2 regions of the Cupriavidus sp. GW823-FHT07B10 genome follow, and region 2 is predicted to be linked to the other one. Evidence: predicted binding sites of a transcription regulator. Region 2 holds the regulator's gene; the other holds the start of a gene.
What was found. The regulator FliA, encoded in region 2, starts transcription of late flagellar genes. The targets are predictions, from matches to a motif close to CTAAAGTTTNNNNNNNNNNNGCCGNTA.
Positions count from the first base shown of each region.

Region 1: the regulator FliA is predicted to act here: its motif matches at 1,408-1,434, upstream of AC1Q6V_RS10565 (flagellin N-terminal helical domain-containing protein).

Region 1 covers NZ_JBXAGS010000004.1:80,676-84,072, reverse strand. The annotation lists gene AC1Q6V_RS10575 (oxygenase MpaB family protein) at 1-227, shown strand, start outside; gene AC1Q6V_RS10570 (RNA chaperone Hfq) at 980-1,306, shown strand; gene AC1Q6V_RS10565 (flagellin N-terminal helical domain-containing protein) at 1,532-3,010, shown strand; gene AC1Q6V_RS10560 (flagellar protein FlaG) at 3,150-3,397, shown strand, end outside.
Region 2 covers NZ_JBXAGS010000003.1:116,207-119,603, forward strand. The annotation lists gene flgM (flagellar biosynthesis anti-sigma factor FlgM) at 100-408, shown strand; gene AC1Q6V_RS08315 (flagellar protein FlgN) at 414-875, shown strand; gene AC1Q6V_RS08320 (flagellar protein FlhE) at 944-1,381, opposite strand; gene AC1Q6V_RS08325 (RNA polymerase sigma factor FliA) at 1,381-2,097, opposite strand; gene AC1Q6V_RS08330 (MinD/ParA family ATP-binding protein) at 2,195-2,989, opposite strand; gene flhF (flagellar biosynthesis GTPase FlhF) at 3,001-3,397, opposite strand, start outside.

The sequences.
Region 1 (3,397 bases), on a different contig from region 2:
ACCCGCTGCTGCAGCCGGCGGTGCGGATCATGGCCGACGCCGGCATCGCACTGCTGCCGCCGTGGGCACGGCAACAGCTCGACCTGGACGGCCCCTCGATACGGCGCCCGGCAGCACTCGCGGGCATGCATGTGCTGGCACCGGCGCTGCGCTGGGTGCTGGGCGCCGGCCTGGCAGCGCGCGCACGGCGGCGCGTGGCCCGCGGCACCGCCACGACGGCAGGCTAAGGGCCGCGCCGGCTATCGGCGTTCAGCTGAACTTCTTGAACGGAAATGAGAATTGGCGGCAAAAATCCTCCCATTTCGGAGGATTGCGCGGCGCGAAAGTGGCGTTAAATCTGCCTGGGCATTCCGAACGGCCGGTCGGTTTTTACTAACCGCACCAGCCACAGCGCCACAGAGCGCGATTCAAACGACGCAGGCAAAAAAAAAGAAGCCTACGCGCGGGGTGCTCGTAGGCTTTCCAGGACTGCTCGAGCTGAAAAGCTCTTGCCAAGAATATAAACGCGCTTACATGAGGTGTAAATCCCGCTTCTATCAGGGGATTCCCTCATGACAATATGAGACTGATTGGGCACTTTTAATTATTTTTGCCCTGACGCTACATCAGGGCATTTTTTGCATGGGCTGGCAATTTCCTCGCGGGCCCGGTCCATACCGAGCCTGCCGGCTCGCCGACGTGGCCGCAGTATGCGATAGCGCACTATCGGGTACAATATCACGGCCTCGAGAGCAACAATTTTTATAGAGCAAAGCCTCTATTCCAAGAATGGCGTGCGGTTCGTCAACGCTTGAAAAAACTTTGTTACTCTCGACCCTGAAGTATCCCCCTTCTCTTCTGGCAGCGCCAACCGCCGGCACCTGCGCCGTTACCGAGAGCGGATGTTTCTCCTGCCGCCCTGGCCGTGGCGCACCCCAAGCCGCCGGTCAATGGACTGTTATCAGCCGCCAGAACCCTTGCGGGCTCTTCCGGAGTCGTTGTGAAGAAGAAGGAAACCCGGCCCAGGTCACGCAGCCGGAAACAACTGCAGCATCTGCAATTTGCGGCATACAGCTCCAGCCAGGCTCCGGTGATCGTCCACCTGTCCACCGGCGCCCGGCTGCAGGGCCTCGTCCTGGCGTCAGACGACTATGTGGTGCTGCTTGGCCGGCAGCCGGACGACATCCGGCCAACGGTGGTCTACAAGCAGGCCATCTGCCTGGTCACGCTGGCCAATGCGCCGGACGCGCCGGCGGTGGCACCGGATCCGGCCCCGGAGCCGGACTTCCTGCCGATCTACATCCCCCGCACCAGCAAGCGCCGCTAGACCAACGCCCGCCCCACACGCCTTCCCGCCCCGCCGCTCCCTGCCGCAAGGCGCCTCTGCCGGCCCTGCCGGCACCCCGCGCAACTATCGCGGAGATCACTCTAAACCTTTGCCTTGCCCGGTCGATAACCCAAGCAACGGAGGCACTCTACGCCCTGCAAAGCAGGCCGCCAACGTTACGGCACTAGCCGGAATGCCCAAAACTTTGCATATAGGAGTCGTACCATGGCGCAAGTCATTAACACCAATTCGTTGTCTCTGATGACTCAGAACAACATGAATGCTTCGCAATCGTCGCTGAACACGGCGATCCAGCGCCTGTCGTCGGGCCTGCGCATCAACAGCGCCAAGGACGACGCCGCTGGTCAGGCGATTGCGAACCGCTTTACCGCGAACATCAAGGGTCTGACCCAGGCAGCCCGAAATGCAAATGATGGCATTTCGATGACCCAAACGACGGAAGGCGCACTGACTGAAATTAATAATAACCTGCAGCGCGTACGGGAACTCACCGTCCAAGCATCGACTGGCTCGAATTCGGATAGCGATCTGACCTCGATCCAGGCCGAAATCCAACAGCGCCTGGAAGAAATTGATCGTGTCTCTGGCCAGACTCAATTCAACGGTGTCAAGGTTCTCGCACAAGACAACACGATGAAGGTACAGGTCGGTGCCAATGATGGCGAAACCATCACTGTCGACCTGAAGAAGGTTGATGCCAAGAGTCTGGGCCTCGACAACTTCAAGATTGATGGTGCCCGCCAGGCCACCGCCGGCGATTTGATCAGCCGCTTCAAAGCCACCGGTACCGACAACTACACCGGCGGCTACACGGTAGACATCAACTCCGGCGCCGTAAAAACTGGTGCAAATGCGGTCTATGTGAGCGCTGCCAACGGTTCGCTTGTGACGACCGCCACGGTTGCAAATACCGTCTCTGCTGTGTACGACACCACCGCGAGCGCAAATGGCACCGCAACCAGCTTGGCGACCTTGGGCGCAGGCAAAGCGGCCGGCGACAAGCTCAGCTTTGATGGCTTTGAATTTACCGTCGGTACCGCTGACGCGAACGGGAATGGTACCTACACGGCCAAGGTTGATGGCAAGACGGTAACGTTCACTATTGCCGCATCCACGGACGCGACGGGTACGGCAGCCACGATCGCCACGAGCGTAAACCTCTATACCTCGCAAACCGGCACGCTGACCACCAATTCCACGACCGCCAACCGCGCAGCAGTCGCCTCGGATCTGGACGTCGCCGGACAAACCAAGACTGGCAGCACGCTGACGGCCGGTGGTGTCGTGTACAGCGTTGACGTGGATGGCCAAGTGAAGAACGGTGGCGGCAACGTCATGTATCTCTCGAAGACTGCCGGCGGCACTCCGACGCTGATCACCGACGCCGTGGCCGCCTCGGAAAAATCCAGCTCGGATCCGCTGGCAAAGCTGGATGCAGCGCTCGCTAGCGTTGACCAGCTGCGTAGCGATCTCGGCGCAGTTCAAAACCGTTTCGAATCGACTATTGCAAACCTGAACAATACGGTTAACAACCTGTCCGCCGCTCGTTCGCGCATTCAAGACGCCGATTACGCAACCGAAGTGTCGAACATGACCCGCGCTCAGATCCTGCAACAAGCTGGTACCTCGGTCCTGGCGCAAGCCAACCAGACCACGCAAGGCGTGCTGTCGCTGCTGCGTTAATCGCATCCGCGAGCAGGCACATGAGGCTGGGCCGCAAGGCCCGGCCTTTTTGCCGAAGCGCGTTTGGAGCGTTTCGCAGGTAGACCGCTGCCTGCCAAGCGCTTCAACCTGATCAAGAACCACGCCAACGGAGCAGACCATGGCGCCTCCCCCGACCGTGAACCCGACAGCAGTGCGCCTGCCGTCCGAAGCGCTGACCCACAGCACTTCGACTCGCGCACCTGCCGGCTTGCGCGCGCTGGAACGCGCCGCTGCTGCGCCGGTGGAAGCCGTCGATACCTCTGCCGCCATCGGCGAGCTGGTCGAAGCGCTCAAGACCACCTCGATCGGCTTGCGCTTTGAGATTGACGAGACCACGCATCGCATCATCACCAAGGTGATCGACAG
Region 2 (3,397 bases):
AATGCCGCCGACATCGCTGCGCGGCGAAATCGGGGCGAGCGCCCTAAAGAATTCGCCGGCGCAACCGTAATGCCATAGGAAACCAGCAAGGAACGCCCCGTGAAGATCAACCACACCGCCTCGTCCCGGCCCGCCGACGCCCCCGCGGACGCTGCCGCCGCCCGGCCCCAGGCCGCGCCGGCCAGCGCCGCGGCGCCGTCCGCCGGCCTGAGCGTCAGCCCGCTGGCCGCCCAGGTGCGCGACATCAGCGCCCGCCTGACGCAGCCCACGGACGACGATATCGACACCGCCAAGGTCGAAGAGATCCGCCAGGCCATCGCCGAGGGCCGGATCAGGATCGACCCGGGCAAGATTGCCGACGGCCTGCTCGCGACCCTGCGCGAGCTTGGCCAGGCCGAACCCCGCTAGCCCAAATGAACCAGAGCCTGATCCAGTCCCTGCAGCGCGAAACCGAAGGCATCCAGGCCTTCGGCCAACTCCTCGCCGAAGAGCGCGACGCCCTCAAGCGGGGCGACTTCCAGTCCCTGAGCGGACTGCTGACGCGCAAGGTTGAACTGGGCCAGGCCCTGTCCCGCCAGCTCAAGGCCCGCGAAGCCCAGATGGGCGCGCTTGGCCTGCGCGCCGGCCCCGAAGGCCAGCTGCTCGGCCGCCAGGTCGACCCGGCCGTGGCCGACGCCTGGCGCCAGCTGATCTTCGCCGCGCGCACCGCGCGCGACGGCAACGCCCTGAACGGCGCCGTCGTCAACGCCCACCTCGACTTCACCCGCGAAGCCATCCAGGCGCTGCGCCAGCATGGCGGCGGGGATGCGGGGTTGTATGGGAAGGATGGGAAGGCGGCTGCCGGGGCTGGTGGGGTGAGTCTGGCGGCGGGTTGAGGCGATCGCCAGATGTTCCGTTCTTTCGTCACTTATTCAGAAGTGACGAAAGAACGGAACATTCACTCCTACCTAAACCCCACCACCACCTCATTGCTGCGCCCCTGCAGCACCGGCACCAGGCTGCCCTGCCCCGGCACCCGGAACGCAAACACAAAGCCCTTGGTGGCATCATCCCCGAAGAACGCATCGGTCTTGCCTTCCGCCTGCGGCAGCAGCACGCAGCGCTGGGCATTGCAGAGATAGGCTTGCAGTTCCAGCGGTGGGGTCTTGGCGAAGCTGTAGCGCCAGCGCACCGACGTGATGACCCCTTCTGACTGCGGCAAGACGCCGGTGGGCAGGATCGGCGGCGACACCGCGCGCTGTCCGCGGCCGTGGAGTGCCGGCCCGTTGACCGATCCGGTCCAGGCGTGGCGGGTGCCGCCCTCGATGGCGGCCCAGGCGCAGGCCGATGCGGCAGCCAGCAGCCAGCAAGCGCCGCGCGCGGCGCGGCCCAGCGCCTGCATCACAGCAAGCCGCGCAGCTGGTTGCGCAGCCGCGTGATCGCCTGGCCGCGGATCTGGCACACGCGCGACTCGGTCACATCGAGCACCGCGCCGATCTCGCGCAGGTTCAGCTCCTGGTCATAGCACAGCGACAGCACCAGCTTCTCGCGCTCCGGCAGCCGGTCGATGGCGCGGATCAGCGCCTCGCGCATGCCGCTTTCCATCAGCACGGTCAGCGGGTTGCCGTCATCGCTGCCGCCAAGGTGCCGGTCCAGGAAGTCTTCTTCGCCGGAGCGCTCGAAATCCTCGTAGTGCAGCAGCTGGCAGCCATAGACCTCATTGAGCAGCAGCTGGTATTCGTCCAGCGCCATCTCCATGGCCTCGGCCACTTCGGAGTCGAGCGGCGCGCGCCCGAGCTTCTGCTCCAGCCCGCGCTGCGTGCGCTCGATGCGCCGGGTGAACTGGCGCAGGCTGCGCGACTGCCAGTCGTTGGCGCGCACCTCGTCAAGCATGGCGCCGCGGATGCGCTGGCTGGCGTAGGTCTCGAAGCGCGCGCCGTGGGTGTCTTCATAACGCTTGGCGGCATCCAGCAGGCCGATCATGCCGGCCTGGATCAGGTCGTCGATCTGCACGCTGGCAGGCAGCCTGGCGGCCAGTTGCAGGGCGATGCGGCGCACCAGCTGTGCATGCGCCTTGACCACATCGGCCTGTTCGAGCTTTCCCTGGATCGTGTACATGGTGCAATTCTCGTGAATGCTGGATTGCTGGACCGCCGCAACGTGCGGCGGGGGCTGGCTCAGGGTCTGGTTCGGTTGGATGGCATGGCTGGCAGGCTCAGGCCATTGCGGCTGCGGGCGCGGGCGCGGACGTGTCCGCGCGCAGCGGCCAGGCACCGATGCTGCCGGCGGTGCGGCGCAGCGCGGTGGTGGCCGGCGCCGCCGGAAACGCCTCGACCACGCAGCGCCCCAGTTGCACGCCGCGCGCCACCAGCGGGTCGGATGGCAGCCAGCCCGCGCACAACGCCTCAACGCCCAGGTACTGGCTGGCCGTGCGCGCGAGGTTGCGCAGGATCGCCTGCACCGTGGCCTCGCTCGCCGCCATGTTGACGATCAGGTGGAACTGGCGCCAGGCATACAGGTGGTGCAGGCGCTTGATACACGCGTAGGCGGCGGTGATCGACGCCAGTTCAGGCCGCATCACGATCAGCACGTTGTGCGCGCCGCCCGCGAGCGGCGACAGCGCGCCGTCGGCATCGACGCCGGCATCCACCAGCACGCTGCGAAAGCCGCTCGCGGCAGCAGCCGGCAAGGCGCAGCCCGGCACAGGCCGGCCAGCCGGCAGCACCGCCAGCACGCCACCGGGACCGGTGCCTGCAGCAGCTTCCAGCGACAGGCGGCCTGCGCTGACATCGGCCAGGGTGCCGGCGGGCCTGGCGCCGGACAGCCGCGTGGCGCACGCCGCGGCGGCGTCTTCGTCGACCAGCAGCACGCGTTCGCCCTGCATGGCCAGCGCGTGCGACAAGCCCAGCGCCACGGTGGTGGCGCCGGCACCGCGTTCGCTGGCGACCACGGCGATACGGCGCGTCGTGCGCGGCGCCAGCATCCGGCGCAGGCTCTCGGCCTGGTCCATGGCGAGGGCGCTCACTGCAACACCTCCATCGCTTCAGCGGGCACGGCGGTGCCGCGGCCCGGATAGTTTTCCAGCACGTCGAGCAATGCCAGCATGCGGCCCATGCCTTCATTGAGCACCGTGCCCGGCACCGGCACGCCCTGGCGCACCGTGCGGCCAGCCAGGCGCGCGAGGAAGGCGGGCGCGGCCGCGGTCGGCGCGTGTTCCAGGCGCAGCACCGACAGGCCCAGCTGCAGTGCGGCCAGCGCGGCGCCGGCGGCGTGGCCGCTTTCGGCGTCCTGGGCGAAGTGGTCGATGGCGTGGCGCAGCGTGCGCAGGCGCGCATCAGCTGCGTCGGTCCACAAGGCCCAGCGCGCCACCTGCGCGGCATCTTGCGCCAGCGCCGGGTCGCACAGCAGGTAACGGGTA